3 regions of the Pantoea sp. UBA4549 genome follow, and region 1 is predicted to be linked to each of the others. Evidence: predicted binding sites of a transcription regulator. Region 1 holds the regulator's gene; each other region holds the start of a gene.
The links. Region 1 encodes CRP, which controls carbon source genes, mostly activating them, when cyclic AMP is high. Its sites were predicted from a motif close to ATGTGANNNNNNTCACAT; they were not measured.
Positions count from the first base shown of each region.

Region 2: the regulator CRP is predicted to act here: its motif matches at 2,926-2,943, upstream of B3041_RS03330 (PTS sugar transporter subunit IIB).
Region 3: the regulator CRP is predicted to act here: its motif matches at 3,923-3,940, upstream of msrB (peptide-methionine (R)-S-oxide reductase MsrB).

Region 1 covers NZ_DGLH01000012.1:122,634-129,146, forward strand. The annotation lists gene argD (bifunctional acetylornithine/succinyldiaminopimelate transaminase) at 1-606, shown strand, start outside; gene B3041_RS12400 (YccS/YhfK family putative transporter) at 607-2,682, opposite strand; gene crp (cAMP-activated global transcriptional regulator CRP) at 2,742-3,374, opposite strand; gene B3041_RS12410 (OsmC family protein) at 3,665-4,069, shown strand; gene B3041_RS12415 (phosphoribulokinase) at 4,166-5,035, opposite strand; gene B3041_RS12420 (YheU family protein) at 5,097-5,315, opposite strand; gene B3041_RS12425 (hydrolase) at 5,312-6,334, opposite strand; gene B3041_RS12430 (LysE family translocator) at 6,395-6,513, shown strand, end outside.
Region 2 covers NZ_DGLH01000006.1:3,125-9,637, forward strand. The annotation lists gene lldR (transcriptional regulator LldR) at 1-123, shown strand, start outside; gene lldD (FMN-dependent L-lactate dehydrogenase LldD) at 123-1,313, shown strand; gene B3041_RS03310 (OsmC family protein) at 1,374-1,802, shown strand; gene B3041_RS03315 (hypothetical protein) at 1,867-2,106, opposite strand; gene B3041_RS03320 (hypothetical protein) at 2,218-2,388, opposite strand; gene B3041_RS03325 (hypothetical protein) at 2,600-2,782, shown strand; gene B3041_RS03330 (PTS sugar transporter subunit IIB) at 3,028-3,336, shown strand; gene B3041_RS03335 (PTS sugar transporter subunit IIC) at 3,425-4,741, shown strand; gene B3041_RS03340 (PTS lactose/cellobiose transporter subunit IIA) at 4,741-5,058, shown strand; gene B3041_RS03345 (glycoside hydrolase family 1 protein) at 5,068-6,507, shown strand; gene B3041_RS03350 (LacI family DNA-binding transcriptional regulator) at 6,497-6,513, opposite strand, start outside.
Region 3 covers NZ_DGLH01000009.1:252,239-258,751, reverse strand. The annotation lists gene sppA (signal peptide peptidase SppA) at 1-1,363, shown strand, start outside; gene ansA (asparaginase) at 1,448-2,461, shown strand; gene pncA (bifunctional nicotinamidase/pyrazinamidase) at 2,477-3,085, shown strand; gene B3041_RS07920 (YeaC family protein) at 3,115-3,396, opposite strand; gene msrB (peptide-methionine (R)-S-oxide reductase MsrB) at 3,398-3,808, opposite strand; gene gapA (glyceraldehyde-3-phosphate dehydrogenase) at 4,147-5,145, shown strand; gene B3041_RS07905 (D-hexose-6-phosphate mutarotase) at 5,218-6,102, shown strand; gene B3041_RS07900 (aldo/keto reductase) at 6,099-6,513, opposite strand, start outside.

The sequences.
Region 1 (6,513 bases):
CCGGAATTCATGCAGGGGCTGCGTGCGCTGTGTGATGAGCATAACGCGCTGCTGGTGCTGGATGAGGTGCAGAGCGGCATGGGGCGCAGCGGCAAGCTGTTCAGCTATGAGCACTACGGCATTCAGCCTGATATTCTCACCACGGCTAAAGCGCTGGGCGGCGGTTTCCCAGTCAGCGCGATGCTGACCACGCATGAGATCGCATCCGTTATGGCGCCTGGCGTACATGGTACCACCTATGGCGGTAACCCGCTCGCCTGTGCGATTGCAGAAACCGCGCTGGATATCATTAACACGCCAGCGGTGCTTGCCGGCGTGGAAGCCCGGCGGCAACAGTTTACTGACGCGCTGACGGCGCTGGATCGTGAGCTGGGCCTCTTTAGCGAAATTCGCGGAAAGGGTCTGCTGATGGGCGCGGTACTGAAACCGGAACATGCCAGTAAAGCCCGCGATATTCTCAATGCGGCGGCGGCAGAAGGCGTGATGATCCTGACCGCCGGCAGCGATGTGATCCGCTTTGTGCCCTCGCTGGTCATCGCACCGGAGGAGATTGATGCCGGTATGACGCGGTTTGCTGCCGCACTGCGCAAGGTTCTCGCGGCCTGACTATCCTTTCGGACGGATAGCCCGCAGCCAGCGGCCATGATGCGGCCGCTGGCTCCACGCCAGAGATGAGATGGTGTGCATGACGCTGAGATGCTGCAAAATGCGTTTAACATGCTGCTCGACAATGGTCACCGGCCCTTCATGCAGGTTTTCCGGCGCCTCCATCACATTGTTCTCACTGCCCGGTCCGTCGTAAGTCAGCCGCTGCTGGCAGCGCTGCAGCGCAATTTCGCACGACTGCAGATAGCGCTCTGCCAGCGCCGGCGTCAGCATGGTGTGCTCACGCGCCAGGATGGTCATGGCGTTGATATGCTCCACGATGAACTGACTGTGCGTTACCCAGAGTCGCATATCCTTCAGATACTGCGCGTTGAAACCGGGTTCGCTGGTCGCCTGATTCAGCGCATTGAACAGCGCGTTATGTGCCTGATTCACCTTTACCCGCTGATAAGCCAGCTTTTCCGGCGAGTGTTCCGGCCCCAGCAGCATGCGCAGCGCCTCCTGATAGGCCTCCAGCGCATCGTGCGCATTCTGCCGCAGCAAACCGCTCTGCCACTGCGGCCATAGCCAGATCATACCGGCGAATGCAATCAGACATCCCATCAGCGTATCCATCATGCGCGGCAGCAGAAACTGAGCACCGTTCAGCGACAGCAGCTGCAGTGAATACACCGCCGTCACGGTAAAGCCAATCATCGACCAGCCATAATATTTGCGCGTCACCAGATAACTGGCCAGCGTGATGGCCAGCATAAACAGCAGCGCGATCGACTCCGGTACGGCGAAACGCAGCGAGGCGGCGGCAATCAGGAGTCCGGCAAAGGTCCCGAGCGCCCGGTGCTGAATGCGCACGCGCGTAGCGCTGTAGCCGTTCTGACTGACAAACATAATGGTCATCAGGATCCAGTAGGGCTTGGGAATATTGAAAAACAGCGCAATAAAGCTGCCGAACATCAGCATAACGGCAAAGCGGGCTGCGCTGCGCAGGGCGCCGGACCTGAACGACAGATAGCTGCGCAGGGCGGGCAGCAGCGGCAGACGCCGCTGGCGATCGGCCATCAGGTCGCGCGTATAAAGCGGTTTCTGAGTGCGCAGCACGCGGGCGATACGGCTGAAATGATAAAGACAGAAGTGACCAACCGGATTATCCGGATGCTGCCGCGCTATCTTTTCCAGCGCGCTGAGCGGCTTTTCCATCTGAAAGCGGGCGGGCAACTGATGATAGAGGATGGCATCCGCCAGCAGCCTGAGCTGTGCCGAAATGGTTTTTGCATTCCAGCGGATAACGGCTTCGGCATGACTCTGCTCGACCAGCTTCTGCACTTTCTCCGGCTGGTGCAGGCTGACAGCGATGTGCTCCTGCAGATCGAGTGCCACCTGGAAAGCACGCGTCAGCCGCTTATGGCTGTTGTCGCGACTGGCAGAGAGCATATGCATCTGCTGATAGCAGGTGGTGATCAGATCAACTGCTTTCTGCTGACGCGCCAGCAGCGGTGGCAGCGCTTTCTCCGGATCGGTCAGCTGCGTCAGCAGGGTATATTTGGCATCGCAGTAATCCGCCAGTTCACGATAGAGCAGGCTCAGCGTTTCACGCATCGGCTGCTCTTTCCACAGCCAGTACCAGAACCAGTTAAACAGGCCATACCAGAACGTGCCGCCAATATAGAGCAGCGGCGGCACCCAGATCGGCATGCGTCCTGCCAGACTCAGCGTAAAAATAGCGGCAATCAGCGTGCCGGGCAGCAGACGTCCGTGCAGCGGGCTGATTTCGCCCGTCACGCCAATAAGCAGCGGCAGCACCAGCATAATAAGCGGCAGCGGGATCGCGGCGTCAGTGAGATACTGGATCAGGAAACTGCCGGTGGCGAAAAGCGTACCGCCCACGATCAGACGTTTGAAAAAACGTTTATGCGGCGTATCAAGGCCGGCAATATTGCAGCAGGCGGGCACCAGCGAGAACAGCAGGCCTTTTTGCAGATCGCCACACAGCCATCCCAGCGCGACAGGCAGGCACAGCACCAGCGTCTGACGCAGAGCGTAGTTGACTTCGGGATGGTAGATGATTCGGCGCCACATCAGCTTATCGCAAACAGAAACGGCGTGATGGTGCCATCACGCCGTGGGGGTGAAACAGCTTAGCGGGTGCCGTAGACGACGATGGTTTTACCGTGTGCGGAGATCAGATTCTGATCTTCCAGCATTTTCAGGATGCGGCCAACGGTTTCCCGTGAGCAACCCACGATCTGACCAATCTCCTGACGGGTGATTTTAATTTGCATACCGTCAGGATGCGTCATGGCATCCGGCTGTTTAGCCAGATTAAGCAGCGTCTGTGCAATGCGGCCGGTAACGTCCAGGAAGGCCAGGTTACCCACTTTTTCTGATGTCACCTGCAGGCGACGTGCCATCTGCGCCGACAGGCGCATCAAAATATCCGGGTTAACCTGAATCAGCTGACGAAATTTTTTGTATGAAATTTCAGCAACTTCGCAGGCTGTTTTCGCACGCACCCAGGCACTGCGCTCCTGGCCCTCTTCAAACAGGCCGAGTTCGCCGATGAAATCTCCCTGATTGAGATAGGAGAGGATCATCTCTTTGCCTTCTTCATCTTTAATCAGTACCGCAACGGAACCTTTAACGATGTAGTAGAGCGTTTCTGCTTTTTCACCCTGATGAATCAGCGTGCTTTTGGATGGATATTTGTGAATATGGCAATGGGACAGGAACCATTCGAGTGTAGGGTCTGTTTGCGGTTTGCCGAGAACCATTCGCTATTATCCTCTATTGTAATCGTGCCCAAAATACAGGGGCATTCATTCCCTGTCAGGCGATGAAATCGTCCAGCGCGTCCTGTTAATAAAAATTATCCGGGCGGATGTGTAAGCTCTGCTTTTGATTCTGCCCGTCTTCATCAGCCACGACGAAGAAATTTTCAGCTCTGTTTGTAGCACAGCTTTTGCAGGCTGTCTTGTGTTGTCTCGCTTCAGCAGGCGGGCGATTGCTGTTTGCCGGATGAACGCGTACTCTGGCGCAAAACGCCGCTTCAGGAGAAAGAATAATGCAGGCACGTGTAAAATGGGTGGAAGGGCTGACCTTTCTCGGAGAATCCTCATCGGGACATCAGTTATTAATGGACGGGAATTCAGGCGATAAAGCGCCAAGCCCGATGGAGATGGTACTGATGGCGGCCGGTGGCTGCAGCGCGATTGATGTGGTGTCGATCCTGCAAAAAGGGCGCAATGATGTGGCTGACTGTGAGGTCAAACTCACCTCAGAACGGCGTGAAGAAGCGCCACGTATTTTTACACAGATTAACCTGCATTTTATCGTCAGTGGAAAAGCGCTGAGCGAGAAAGCGGTAGCGCGAGCGGTTGACCTGTCGGCAGAAAAATATTGCTCGGTGGCGATCATGCTCGGCAAAGGCGTGGAGATCACCCATAGCCACGAGGTGGTTGAGCTGTAACAGGCGCCGCTGCACGTCCCTCTGTACCCGTGAAACAGGCTATGCAGGGTCGCCATTCATGGCGACCGATGTTACGCCGACTGGCAGGCACTGACCCTATTCAATCCGCTTGCCTTCGATGAGCCGCTGCACCAGCGGCATCATAATCAGCTCCATCGCCAGCCCCATCTTGCCGCCCGGTACCACCAGCGTATTCATATGCGAAATAAACGATCCCTGAATCATCGCCAGCAGATAGGGGAAAGCGATGCCTTCCAGGCCGCGAAAATGGATCACCACAAAACTCTCATCCAGTGAGGGGATCTCGCGGGCGGCGAACGGATTGGAGGTATCAACGGTCGGTACGCGCTGAAAGTTAAGGTGCGTGCGGGAAAACTGCGGCGTAATGTAATTGATGTAATCTTCCATCGACCGTACCACGGAATCCATTACCGCTTCGCGCGAGTGGCCCCGTTCGCTGGTATCGCGCACCAGTTTCTGGATCCACTCAAGGTTAACGATGGGCACCACGCCAACCAGCAGGTCAACATGCTCTGCCACGTTATGCTGCTGTGTGACCACCCCGCCGTGCAGGCCCTCATAAAACAGCACGTCGGTGTTTTCCGGCAGCGGCTGCCAGGGGGTAAACGTGCCCGGTACCTGATTCCACGGCACCGCTTCGTCATAGGTGTGCAGATATTTACGCGACTCTCCGATGCCGTTTTCACCATAATGCCGGAACGTCTGCTCCAGCAGGCCAAAATCATTGGCGTCCGGACCAAAATAGCTGATGTGACGGCCCAGATCGCGCGCTTTACGGATCGCCATATCCATTTCCGGCCGGGTATAGCGATGAAAACTGTCGCCTTCTACTTCGGCCGCATGCAGCCCCAGCTGCTGAAAAATTTTACGGAAGGCAAGGCTGGTTGTCGTGGTACCGGCGCCGCTGGAACCGGTAACGGCGATAACGGGGTGTCTGGCTGACATACGGGTGCTCCCTGTGAGATCGGGCGATGAGCATTGTTACCATGAATTATCCGGCAGCGCATCAGCCACGAAACTCGCGCCGCGGCATAATATTGACCGTTTCATGCAGCTCAGACCAGACCAGCACCACCTCGCCCTGCTGCAGCTGGCGGCGCACGTCAGCGACTTTCTGCGCCAGGCTACGCTCCTGCTCACCGTAGTCAGTGCCTTCGCGCAGGACAAAACTTTCAATCAGGTTTTCCAGCGTTGTTACTTCCAGTTCCTGCCACGGAATAATCACAATTGTCCATCCAGATAAGTTGAGAGCCACTCCGGCACGCGCTGCTCCAGCCACATATGGGGTTTAAGCAGGCTGCCGCCGACAAAGCCAACGTGTCCACCCTGCTGCGTCAGCTGGTACTCAATTGTGGCAGACAATTGCTGCGGCTGCGGGATCACCGCGTCTGTCATAAAGGGATCGTCTTTGGCGTGAATGATCAGCATCGGCTTGCGCACGCCGGTCAACAGCGGCAGGGCGCTGGCGCGCTGATAGTAATCGCTGGCGTCGAGAAAACCGTGCGCGCGGGCGGTGATCGCATCGTCAAATTCGCGCAGACGACGAAACGCGCGCAGCTGCAGCACATCAACCGGCAGCGTGCCGGGCCAGGCGCGCAGTTTGCGCATTGCATTCTTTTTCAGCTGCGTCAGCAAATAATGCTGATAGAAGCGGGAAAAGCCGATATCCAGTTTTTCACTGCAGGGCGCCAGCGCCAGCGGCGCGGATATCGCCACGGCTGCATCCAGCGGTGCCTCGTTGCCCTGCAGGCCGAGTAAGCAGGCGAGCATGTTACCGCCCAGCGATACGCCCACCGCCGCCGTCGGCACGCTGCCCCATTCCCGCCGCAGCCAGTGCAGGAAATAGGTCGCGTCTTCGGTTTCACCGGAGTGATAAATGCGCTGCAGCCGGTTAGGTTCGCCGCTGCAGCCGCGGAAGTGCATGACCACACCAAGCCAGCCGCGCGCTTTACACGCCTGCATCAGACCGTGTGCGTAAGGGCTGCGAAAGTGGCCTTCAAGCCCGTGGAACATCACCATGCGCGGTTTGTGTTGCGCCCGGGCCGGATCCTCGCTCCAGGCGAGATCGACAAAGTCGCCATCCGGCAGCTCCAGCCGCTGCCAGTGGGGTCTGAGCGTGACGCGCCGCCGCAGCAGGCGCGGCAGCAGGGTCTGCAAATGCGCATTGCCGAAGCCGCGCAGCGGAACAAAAGGATTGCCGGTGACGCAATCTAAATAACCAGGGATAGTGCTTGTCTGATGCATAACTCGCTGATAGCTTCGATGGGTTGTCTGCTTTTAAGGATGAGGAGCATCCGGATACTCATGGAACTCAGTCTTTTTTTGTCGATGTTAGGTTTTCTCTGGGTCGCGGCCATCACGCCGGGGCCCAATAATATGTTACTTACGGCCTCAGGTGCTAATTTTGGCTTTCTGCGCACGCT
Region 2 (6,513 bases), on a different contig from region 1:
GCGATGGATCACCTCGGCTTTGTCCATACCACGATGAAAACGCTGCATGAAGATGAAGCGCGGCAGGCGCGCATTACCCGCCTGCCGGGTGAAACGGCAGCGACCCGTAAGGAGAACACCTGATGATTATTTCTGCTGCCAGTGACTATCGCGCCGCAGCGCAACGCATATTGCCCCCGTTCCTGTTTCACTATCTTGACGGCGGTGCCTATGCCGAACATACCCTGCGGCGAAACGTGGCTGATCTCTCTGACGTCGCGCTCCGTCAGCGGGTGCTGAAAAATATGTCTGCGCTGAGCCTGGAAACCCGGTTGTTTAACGAGACGCTGGCGATGCCGGTGGCGCTGGCGCCGGTGGGATTATGCGGAATGTATGCGCGCCGGGGAGAGGTGCAGGCGGCGCGGGCAGCCGCGCAGAAGGGGATCCCCTTTACGCTCTCTACCGTCTCGCTCTGTCCAATTGAAGAGGTGGCACCGGCCATTAACCGGCCGATGTGGTTTCAGCTCTATGTGCTGCGCGATCGCGGATTTATGCGTAACGCGCTGGAGCGCGCCAAAGCCGCCGGCTGTTCAACGCTGGTGTTTACGGTCGATATGCCCACGCCGGGCGCACGCTACCGTGATGCGCACTCCGGCATGAGCGGGCCGCACGCCGCGCTGCGTCGTTACTGGCAGGCGGCAACGCATCCGCAGTGGGCATGGGACGTCGGGCTACACGGAAGGCCTCACGATCTGGGCAATATTTCGGCCTATCTCGGCAAGCCCACCGGGCTGGAGGACTATATTGGCTGGCTGGCAAACAACTTCGATCCCTCGATCTCCTGGCAGGATCTGGAGTGGATCCGCGACTTCTGGGAGGGGCCGATGGTGATTAAAGGGATCCTGGATGCGGAAGATGCGCGCGACGCGGTGCGTTTCGGCGCTGACGGCATCGTGGTCTCTAACCACGGCGGACGGCAGCTGGATGGCGTACTCTCCTCCGCGCGGGCGCTGCCGGCCATCGCCGATGCGGTTAAAGGCGATATCACCATTCTGGCAGACAGCGGCATTCGCAGCGGTCTGGATGTGGTGCGCATGCTGGCGCTGGGTGCCGACAGCGTACTGCTGGGGCGCGCCTTTATCTATGCGCTCGCCACACACGGCCAGCGCGGCGTGGAGAATCTGCTGACGCTGATTGAAAAAGAGATGCGGGTAGCGATGACGCTGACCGGTGCAAAATCGATCGCCGATATTACGCAGGAGTCGCTGGTGCAGGCTAATGCACTGCTGAGCGAGGCGGGTTTACAGCCCGCACGTCCGCGCGCGGTACGCTGAGCCAGGCAAAACAGAGTGGATTGTCTATACTGAGTGCTGTCCACTAACAGGAGGAATGACATGACCATTCACAAGAAAGGATCGGCCCACTGGGAAGGTGATATCAAAGGTAAAGGTACCGTCAGCACAGAGAGTGGCGTACTGAATCAGCAGCCGTATGGTTTTAATACGCGCTTTGAAGGCCAGAAAGGCACGAACCCGGAAGAGCTGATTGGTGCTGCACACGCTGCCTGTTTCTCTATGGCGCTGTCGCTGATGCTGGGCAATGCCGGCCACAAAGCGGAAAGTATCGACACCACCGCTGATGTCTCGCTGGATAAAAAAGGCGAAGGCTTTGCTATTACCAAAGTGGCACTCACCAGCACGATTTCGCTGCCAGGTGTGGATAAAGACGCGTTTGACGAGATTATTCAGAAAGCGAAAGCAGGCTGCCCGGTATCGCAGCTGCTGAATGCGGAAATTACGCTGGATTACACGCTGAATAACTGATTGCGCAACGCGTAACGGTCAATGCTTTAACGATGCGCCTGCGGGCGCATCGTTGTTTCTGCCCTCAGGCATACTCTGCATCATGCAGTGCTTCGCGCACGTTGCGCAGGCTGCTGCGCGCAATACGATACGCCTTGCGCGGATCGCCCGCCACAAACTCAAACGTGGGTGAATAGTAGAAGGGTAGCCAGCCATCAAAGCCATTTTCCCACTCCCAGCGTACCGGGCAGGGCCAGAGGATACCGTCATACAAAATGTAATAAACCCAGCGTCCGGCAGGACGGCGGGGGCGCGATTTCTTCATGGGATTCACAACGATGATAGTGTAAAACAGCTTATATTTTGAACCTTATTGCCAGTGCTTGCAATGGCAGCTGGCTAAAATGTGCGCAATGCAGCAAATCCTGGTCTCAATTCAGCGATGTACTTCGCCACACAGTAAGACCACATTAGGGCGCACTTTATAGATACGATTGGCCATGGTTTCACAGGCCGTTTTCGTCGGATAAATACGCTCTGACACCGGTAACGCGTCACAGGCATCATGCCCGCAGGCACTCACTAATAAAACAAAACCAATCAGCATAACCGGCTCCTTTAACACCTTCGCGCTGGTACGGAATGTGTGGCTGTGTGTTCCCTTTTTTGATCCAGTATAGACAATTGCCTCACAGGTCAATGAACACCCTGAGCGGCTTTTTTATCCGAACGGTCTGATAGCAGCGCGCTGCGCATCCAAACCCGGCATAATCCAGGCTAAACTGTGCAGCTGACCCCTTTAAATGAGTGAGAAAAGCATGTCTGATATTGCCCATCCTGCCAGCAGTCCAAAACAGGCTGCCCTGCAGCTGGTTATTGAGCTGGTCCGTGCCGGAAAACTGAGCCCCCTGCATGGCGATGCGTCAAATATGATTTCCATTTACGAGCAGTTCAAGAGTCACTTCGAAGCAGATAAACACAAAGAGTCTGCTATCTCCTGATAGCGTCAGCCGTCCGGTAAGCGCCGCAGCCGTTAACTGAACTGCGGCGTCTGCCAGACGGCTTTCTCATGCGATTACGCACCTGCCATTATATAATCACCATCCTGCATTATTTCTTTGCCACTTAATTTATCCGGATTGAGTTTTGATATTTCTCACACTTTCTGTATCCAGATCTGAAACCGGTTGCAGAAAATCTGCTGGCTGTGTATTCGTTAATTAAACGCCATTCAGAGGAAACGATCATGCCAAAAATTTTACTGTGCTGTGCCGCCGGAATGTCCACCAGCATGGTGGTGCAGAAAATGGAAAAAGCGGCAAAAGAGCAGGGTGTTGATGTCGAGATAAAAGCGGTGGGAATAGAAGAGTTTAACGATGAAATTCAGGATGTTGATTGCTGTCTGCTTGGGCCGCAAATCAAATATAAACTGGCTGATTTTGCTCCGATAGCTCAGCAGCTTAATAAGCCTATTGCCGTGATAAATAGCATGGATTACGGCATGATGAATGGCGAGAAAATATTAGCGGATTCCTTAAAGCTGATTCACGCCTGAAAATAACGCCTGCACTCAAATAATTCTTCCGCCTGCACAGCCGCTGTGCAGGTTAATTCTCTTGTTGCCTGTTGCAAGGAGCTTGCCCATGAGCAGCATCAGCGAATCTTTATTTGGCGTCATTGAAAACCGGATCAGTCCATTTGCCGGACGCCTCTCCAGCCAGCGTCACGTGATCGCAATTCGCGATGGTTTCATCGCCTCTATGCCGTTTCTGATTGTCGGCTCCTTTATGCTGTTGTTTGCCCATCCGCCGTTTTCTGCCGACAGTTCATGGGCCTTCGCACAGTGGTGGCTGGGTATGGTGCGGGCGCACGAAGCGCAGATCATGATGCCCTACAACATGACAATGGGCATTATGGCGCTCTATATCGCCAGTGCTATCGCCTATAACCTTGCCAGCAGCTACAAAATGAATGGTTTTATGGCGGCCAGCCTGTCGCTGATGGCTTTCCTGGTGGTGGCCGCTCCCCAGAGCGATAAGACGCTGCCGGTGGGCTCGCTGGGTGGTGAAGGGATCTTCACGGCGATTCTGGTCGCGCTGTTCGCCACGGAAATGATGCATTTCCTGCAGAAACACCATATCGGCTTTAAGCTGCCCGAGCAGGTTCCGCCGAAAATTCGTCAGTCGTTTGATCTGCTGATCCCGATTGTCGCCATTTTCCTGACGCTGTTTCCGCTCAGCCTGTGGGTGCAGGCGCAGTTTGGCATGCTGCTGCCTCAGGCGATTATGGCCATCTTCGCGCCGGTCATCTCCGCGTCGGACTCACTGCCTGCGGTACTGATTGCAGTGCTTTTGTGCCATATGCTGTGGTTTGCCGGCATTCATGGTGCGGTGATCGTAGGAGGGATCCTGCAGGCGTTCTGGCTGACCAATCTCGGGCTGAATCAGCAGGCGCTGAACGCCGGAGAGCCGGTCATGCACGTGTTTATTGAACCCTTCTGGCAGTTTTTTATCGTGATAGGCGGCTCCGGTTCCACCATGGGACTGGTGCTGCTTTATCTGCGCAGCCGGTCAGCGCATCTGCGTTCAATTGGCAAGCTGAGTATTGTGCCCAGCATGTTTAACATCAACGAGCCGGTAATTTTTGGCTCACCGGTGGTGATGAACCCCATTCTGTTTATTCCGTTTCTGCTTGCGCCGCTGGTTAACGCCGTGATCGCCTGGACCGCCACCAAAACTAACCTGATCAATCACGTGGTGTCGCTGGCGCCGTGGACCACGCCCGCCCCGATTGGCGCAGCCTGGTCAACCGGCTGGGACTGGCGCGTGATTGTGCTGATCGCCGTGCTGGTGGCGATTGCCACGCTTATCTACTACCCGTTTTTCAAAATGTATGAGCGACAGCTGCTGCAACAGGAGCAGGAGCAGGCCGCAGCTGCACAACTGGCTAAGGAGTCATGATGGAAATTGATGAAAGCACGGTAATGGAACTGATTATTCAGGCGGGCGAGGCGCGCTCCTGCGCCATGCAGGCGCTGCGCGCGGCGCGTAATCAGGCGTGGAGTGACGCAGACGCACAGCTCACGGCCGCCACGCAGGCAGCGAAAGCGGCGCATCGTATCCAGACGGAACTGATTGGGGCTGATGAAGGCTGCGGGAAAATTCCGGTTAACCTGATTATGGTGCATGCCCAGGATCACCTGATGAACGCCATGCTCTGCCGCGAACTGGCAGAAGAGATCATTCAGCTACGTCGTGAACTGGCGGCACAACAGTAAGGAGCAGCTATGCAGCATCACAATCCCGGTGCGTTTCCGGAGGGGTTTCTCTGGGGCGCATCAACCTCAGCGTATCAGGTTGAGGGCGCATGGAATGCGGATGGCAAAGGACCGTCAGTCATTGACCATGCGCGTTTCAGTGATAACGTCACTGACTTTACCGTTTGCAGCGATCACTATCACCGCTTTAAAGAGGATATTGCGCTGCTGGCCGAAATGGGGCTGAAAACCTACCGGTTCTCCATCGCATGGAGCCGCCTCTACCCCGACGGCGACGGCGAGCTGAATCCGGCGGGCGTGGCGTTTTATCAGCAGCTGATTGATGAAATCTGCCGGCACGGCATTGAACCGCTGGTCACGCTCTATCATTTTGACCTGCCGTGGGCGCTGCAGCAGACAGGCGGCTGGTCCAACCGGCGCACCGTAGCGGCCTTCGAGCGCTTTGCCGTGACCTGCTTTGAACACTATGGCAAACAGGTAAAATACTGGCTGACCATCAATGAACAGAACATGATGATCCTCAAGGGGGAGGTCATCGGCACGCTGGCAGAAGGCACAGAAGATGTGCAGCGCAGCCTTTATCAGCAGAATCACCATATGATGCTGGCACAGGCGCGGGCGATGATCGCCTGCCATCAGCGTTTGCCGGACGCAAAAATTGGTCCGGCGCCCAATATCTCCTGCGTCTACGCCGCCAGCTCACGGCCGGAAGATGTGCTGGCCGCCGACAACTTTTCAGCGATCCGCAACTGGCTCTATCTCGATCTGGCGGTACACGGACGCTACAACGCGGTGGTCTGGGCGTTCTTGCAGCAGCGTGGCTGGCTGCCGGAGATTGAAGCGGGCGATATGGAGACCATCGCAGCGGGCAAACCTGATTTTATCGCCTTCAACTATTATGCCTCCGCTACCGTCAGCGCTGACCTGCCGGATGCCGCCCGTGGTGAACTGAACAGTAAGCAAAAAGCGGATCAGCAGATGGCGGGGATCGACAGCACGGTGTATGTCGGCTGCAATAATCCGCATCTGCCGCAGAATCAGTTTGGCTGGTATATCGATCCGGTCGGCTTTCGCATTACCGCCCGTGAGATCTACGCGCGCTATGCGCTGCCGCTGATTGTAACGGAGAATGGTCTGGGTGCCTTTGATACGCTGGAGGCGGGCAACAAAGTACACGATGATTACCGTATCGCCTACCTGCGCGATCATCTGCGGCAGCTGCGGCTGGCAATTGCGGACGGCGTGGCGCTGTTTGGCTACTGTCCGTGGTCAGCGATCGATCTGGTCAGTACGCATCAGGGGATCAGTAAACGCTACGGGTTTATCTATGTGAACCGCGATGAGCATGACCTGAAAGATCTGGCGCGCTATCGTAAAAAGAGCTTTTTCTGGTATCAGCAGCTGATTGCCAGCAACGGCGCCACGCTCGACGACGCGGTCAGCTACTGATCGCGT
Region 3 (6,513 bases), on a different contig from region 1:
CGCCAATAAGATCTGGCTTTCGCCGCAGGGCACGGTTGATCTGCACGGGTTTGCGACCAACGGACTCTATTACAAAACCCTGCTGGAAAAACTGAAGGTGTCATCGCACGTTTTTCGCGTAGGGACTTACAAGTCAGCCGTTGAACCTTTCCTGCGTGACAACATGTCCCCGGATGCGCGTGATGCGGATAGCCGCTGGATCACTCAGCTATGGCAAAACTATCTGAATACGGTGTCGGCCAACCGCCAGATTACGCCAGAGCAGCTCTTTCCCGGCGCGGCAGGCGTTATCAGTGGACTGGAGGCCGTCCAGGGCGACACGGCTAAATATGCGCTGAATAACAAACTGGTGGATGCACTGAGTTCACGCGCAGCCGCCGACCAGGCGCTGGCTAAAACATTTGGCTGGGACAAAGCAAATAACGACTACCGCTATGTCAGCATTTATGACTACCGTCTGAAACAGCCGGCGCAGCAGAAAGGCAACATCGCGGTGATCCTCGCCAGCGGCGCAATCATGGACGGTGAAGAGAGCGCGGGCAACGTTGGCGGTGATACCACAGCCGCACAGATCCGCGAAGCGCGCCTGGATCCTGCAGTTAAAGCTATCGTCCTGCGGGTAAACAGCCCGGGCGGCAGCGTCACCGCATCGGAAACCATTCGTGAAGAGCTCGCCGCCGCGCATGAAGCCGGTAAGCCGGTAGTGGTTTCTATGGGTGGCATGGCCGCATCAGGCGGTTACTGGATTTCAACGCCGGCAGATTACATCATCGCCGCGCCCTCTACTCTGACCGGCTCTATCGGCATCTTTGGTGTCATCAATACGGTAGAAAACAGTCTGGATGCTATTGGCGTGCACACGGACGGCGTAGCCACCTCGCCGCTTGCCGATGTGGCTGCGACCAAAACGCTGCCTGCAGAGGTACAACAGCTGATGCAGCTGACGATTGAGAATGGCTATCGCAATTTTATCGGACTGGTCGCCGCTTCCCGCCACAAGACACCTGAGCAGATTGATGCTATCGCACAGGGTCATGTCTGGACCGGCAGTGACGCCAAAAATAATGGTCTGGTTGATGCGCTGGGTGATTTTGACGACGCCGTCGCCAAAGCAGCCTCTCTGGCCAAAGTAACGCAGCCATCGCTCAACTGGTATCAGGATGAGCCAGGTATGCTCGATCTGTTGCTCAACCAGATGAACGCTTCGGCGCAGGCAGTACTGCCTGACGCGCTGAAAATCTGGCTGCCCGCGCCGGTGCAGGAGGTTGTAAGTGCCATGCAGGCGCAGCCCGGCCTGCTCGGTAAGCTCAACGATCCGCAAAATCGTTACGCCTTTTGTCTGAATTGCGGCAGCGTTCGCTAATTTTACAGCCCGGCCGCTGGTCGGGCTGCTTTTCCCTGCCAATCCCCTTATACTGCGCGTTTTACGGCAAGTCTGAGTACACTCATGCAAAAGAAAAATATCTATGTAGCCTACACGGGCGGTACTATCGGGATGCAGCGCTCCGCGCAGGGCTATGTACCGGTATCAGGCCATCTTCAGCAGCAGCTGGCCAACATGCCTGAGTTCCACCGGCCGGAGATGCCGGATTTTACAATTCACGAATATGCGCCACTTATCGACTCTTCCGATATGACGCCGCAGGACTGGCAGGCGATTGCAGATGATATCCGCCAGAATTATGACGCTTATGACGGTTTTGTTATTCTGCATGGAACCGATACCATGGCTTTCACCGCATCAGCCCTCTCTTTTATGCTGGAAAATCTGGCGAAACCGGTCATCGTTACCGGCTCGCAGATCCCGCTGGCGGAACTGCGCTCTGATGGTCAGCAAAATTTGCTGAATTCCCTTTATGTCGCGGCTAACTATCCGATTAATGAAGTGGCACTGTTTTTCAATAACACGCTGTTCCGCGGCAACCGTACCACAAAAGCGCACGCCGACGGTTTTAACGCTTTCGCCTCACCTAATCTCCCGCCGCTGCTGGAAGCGGGTATTCATATCCGTCGTCTGAATACGCCTCCCGCGCCACAGCAGACAGGCCAGCTGGTGGTTCATCCCATCACACCGCAGCCTATTGGTGTGGTAACCATTTATCCGGGTATTTCTGCAGATGTAGTACGCAACTTCCTGCGCCAGCCGGTTAAAGCGCTGATTTTGCGCTCTTACGGAGTGGGCAATGCGCCGCAAAACGCTGAGTTCCTGCATGAGCTTCAGCAGGCGAGCCAGCGCGGTATCATTGTGGTTAATCTGACGCAGTGCATGTCCGGCAAAGTGAATATGGGCGGCTATGCCACCGGTAATGCGCTGGAGCATGCCGGCGTGATCAGCGGTTTTGATCTTACCGTTGAGGCCACGTTAACAAAACTGCACTATTTATTAAGTCAGGATCTTAGCCCTGAGGAAATTCGTGCCAGAATGCAGCAGAACTTACGTGGCGAACTGACTGAGGATTGAACGGAGCAAAATGATATGAAGCGGGCATTGATAATTATCGATATCCAGAATGACTTTTGCCCCGGCGGGCCGATGGCCGTGCGCGAAGGTGATGAGACCGTAGCGGTGGCAAACCGCTATGCACGTGAGTTTCGCCAGCGCGGCGAATGTGTCGTGGCCCTGCAGGACTGGCATCCGGCCAATCACGGCAGCTTTGCCTCAGTATCCGGCGAGCCTGTCTATACGCTGGGTGAGCTCAACGGGCTGGCGCAGATCTGGTGGCCGGACCACGGTATTGAAAACAGTCCGGGTGCCGATTTCCATCCCGATCTTGATCGCTCACTGATTGACGCCGTATTTCATAAAGGCGGCGATGTCGACGTGGACAGCTACAGCGCCTTTTTTGATAACGGACACCGGCGCAAAACTGAGCTGGATAACTGGCTGCGCGAACGCGACATCACGCATCTGGTTATGCTGGGAATTGCAACCGACTACTGCGTGAAATATAGCGTGCTGGATGCGCTGGAGCTCGGTTATCACGTTCAGGTCGTTAAAGAGGGCTGCCGTGGCGTGAATCTCAGTCCGGAAGACAGTGAGATAGCGCTAACGCAAATGCAGGCGCAGGGTGCGGAAATAATCTGAAGAACAGGCTGGAATACCAGCCTGTTTTCTTAGTGCAGATTGATGCGCGTGACATCCGGCTCAATGCCGAACTCTTCTTTCAATTGCTTTTTAGACTTCGTCACGATATCGCCACCTTTGGCAATGCTCATATGCTGCGGCGACTCGTTATGACGCGCCTGCCACAGCATGACCAGCTGTAAACAGTGCTCGCGTTGCTCCTGCGTTAACGCAACGCCATCAGGCCATTTACCCGTCTCAACTGCGGTTGCCAGTCGTTCATAAATCTCAGGCGTCATCGCATCCAGCATCGCATTCAGTTCCTGATTCATCCTATCCCTCCTGCTGTTTGCCCTGCTCGTCAGTAAAGCTCAGCGAAGCGGAATTAACGCAGTAACGCTCACCGCTGGGCTGCGGCCCATCCGGAAACACATGACCCAGATGCGCGTCACAGCTGCCGCAGCGGATCTCAACCCGATGCATGCCGTGCGAGTCATCTTCCAGGTAACGTATCGCCTCATCGTTGACCGGCTGGTAGAAACTTGGCCAGCCACAGCCCGAATCATATTTGCTCTCTGACAGAAACAGCGGCGCCTGACAGACCAGACAGTGATAAATGCCATCCTGTTTGTTGTGTAACAGCGCGCCGGTAAAGGGTGGCTCCGTACCCCGATGCTGCGTGACGTAACGCTGCATTTCCGACAGCTGGCCGATTTTTGCTTCAGATGCGGTATCTTTTGCCATTTTTGCTTCCAGAGTATCTTTCTGTAGAAATCAGCTACTATTCTAACAAACGGACAACATTGCCCGCCGTTTTTTTTGTGCGAACTTTTCTGCTCTGGCTGCTGCAGCGTGGTTTTGTGATGACGATCACTCTTTGTGACAAACTTCCCTTTTCACACGCTAATCAGCGTAAGATAGACGCGCTGTAAAACAGGTGCGCAAGCGGTTGCATTACAGATTATTCCTGGCATTGGAATTGACCTGTCGCAACAATTGACACGATTCCGCTTGACGCCTGGTAAGGTTTTTGTAATTTTACAGTCAACCTTTTATTCACTAACAAATAGCTGGTGGAATATATGACTATCAAAGTAGGTATCAACGGTTTTGGCCGTATCGGTCGCATCGTTTTCCGTGCTGCTCAGCAGCGTTCAGACATCGAAATCGTTGCGATCAACGACCTGCTCGACGCCGATTACATGGCTTACATGCTGAAATACGATTCTACGCATGGTCGTTTCGACGGCACCGTAGAAGTACAGGATGGCGCGCTGATTGTTAACGGTAAGAAAATCCGTGTTACCGCTGAGAAAGACCCGGCTAACCTGAAGTGGGACGAAGCAGGCGTTGACGTTGTTGCTGAAGCAACCGGGATCTTCCTGACTGACGAAACCGCGCGTAAACATATCTCTGCTGGCGCGAAGAAAGTGGTTCTGACCGGCCCATCTAAAGATGACACCCCGATGTTCGTACGCGGTGCAAACTTTGATAAGTATGCGGGTCAGGATATCGTGTCTAACGCATCCTGCACCACCAACTGCCTGGCACCACTGGCAAAAGTCATCAACGACAAATTCGGTATCGTTGAAGGCCTGATGACCACCGTGCACGCTACCACTGCTACCCAGAAAACTGTGGATGGCCCGTCACACAAAGACTGGCGCGGCGGCCGCGGTGCAGCACAGAACATCATCCCATCTTCTACCGGCGCAGCAAAAGCAGTGGGCAAAGTACTGCCAGAGCTGAACGGCAAACTGACCGGTATGGCTTTCCGTGTACCTACGCCTAACGTCTCTGTGGTTGACCTGACCGTTCGTCTGGAAAAAGCAGCAACTTACAAAGAAATCTGTGAAGCTATCAAAGCAGCTTCAGAAGGCGAAATGAAAGATGTGCTGGGCTATGTTGAAGATGACGTGGTTTCTACAGACTTCAACGGCGAAGTGCTGACCTCAGTGTTTGATGCCAAAGCTGGTATTGCGCTGAATGACAACTTTGTAAAACTGGTTTCCTGGTACGATAACGAAACCGGTTATTCCAACAAGGTTCTCGACCTGATTGCGCTGGTTGCTGCTAAATAAGTAACCAGGCTATACAGATAAGGGTGACTTCGGTCGCCCTTTTTTTTCGACCAGACAAACAGAGGCTGAACGATGCCAAATACGCTTTTTACATTGCCTGTGACTGAGCAAATAACCCCTTATTTGTCTTTGCGTCAGCAGGACGATCTGCCGGTAGTGGTTATCAGTCATCCAAAAGTTCGTGCGGCTATCGCGCTTCAGGGCGCACATCTGCTCGCCTGGCAGCCCAGCGGTCAGCAACCTGTTATCTGGCTGAGTGATAAAAGTGCATTCAGGACAGGTAAAGCGATTCGCGGCGGCGTGCCGATTTGCTGGCCGTGGTTTGGTCCTGCCGGCGAACCGGCGCATGGGTTTGCCCGCACCCAGCCATGGACGCTGACGGCACACGATGAAAATGAAGACGCCGTTATGCTGACATTTACGCTGGAAAGTAACAGCCAGACGAAAAAGCTCTGGCCTCATGATTTTACGCTGCTGGCACGTTTCCGGCTGGCAGAGCAGTGCGAGATCGAACTCGAAGCCTGGGGCGATTTTGAGGCGACAGCTGCACTGCATGCTTATTTCAGCGTGACCGACATTGCCGGCACAGCCGTAAGCGGTCTGGGACATACCTTTATTGATAAAGTGGCAGATAACTCACCGGGCGAAAACAGCGATGGCGTGCAGCGCTATCCGGGGCGAATCGATCGCATTTATACCGCGCCTGACGAATGCAGCGTAATCAAAGATAGCGGCGGCAGCCGGCAGATTGAGGTTTATCACCATTATCAAAGTGACGTTGTCACCTGGAATCCGGGTCCGGAACTCTCCTGCAGCATGGCGGACATGCCAAATGACGGTTATAAAACCATGGTCTGTGTGGAAACGGCGCGCATAAATAAGCCACTGAAAAGCGCGGGCGAAACCCCTGCCCGCCTGGGGACAACCCTGCGCGTGCGCGGCGTTAAACCCGCTTAAACCACATCCAGCGGTACGCGCTGCTGCGGAGCAGGAAAGAGCTGATCGAGTAACGCGAGATCGTCGGCACTGAGCGTAACGTTCAGCGCCGCAGCGTTTTCCTGGACGTGTGCAACGCTTCCCGCTTTAGGGATCGCCATGACGCCGTCATGCCGGATCGCCCAGCTGAGCAGCAGCTGGGCCACGCTAATCTGCTTATGCCGGGCGAGTTCCAGCAGCTGGGCGTTATCAAACAGCGCCTGCCGCAGCCGCCCCGCCTGGGCCAGCGGACAATAGGCCATCACCGGCATCGCGCGCTGCTGGCAGAGCGGCAGCAGCTCATGCTCAATCCCGCGGGATGCGAGATGATACAGCACCTGGTTAGTCGCGCAGGAGAAGCCGCCCTGCTCTTCCCACAGCTCTTCCATATCG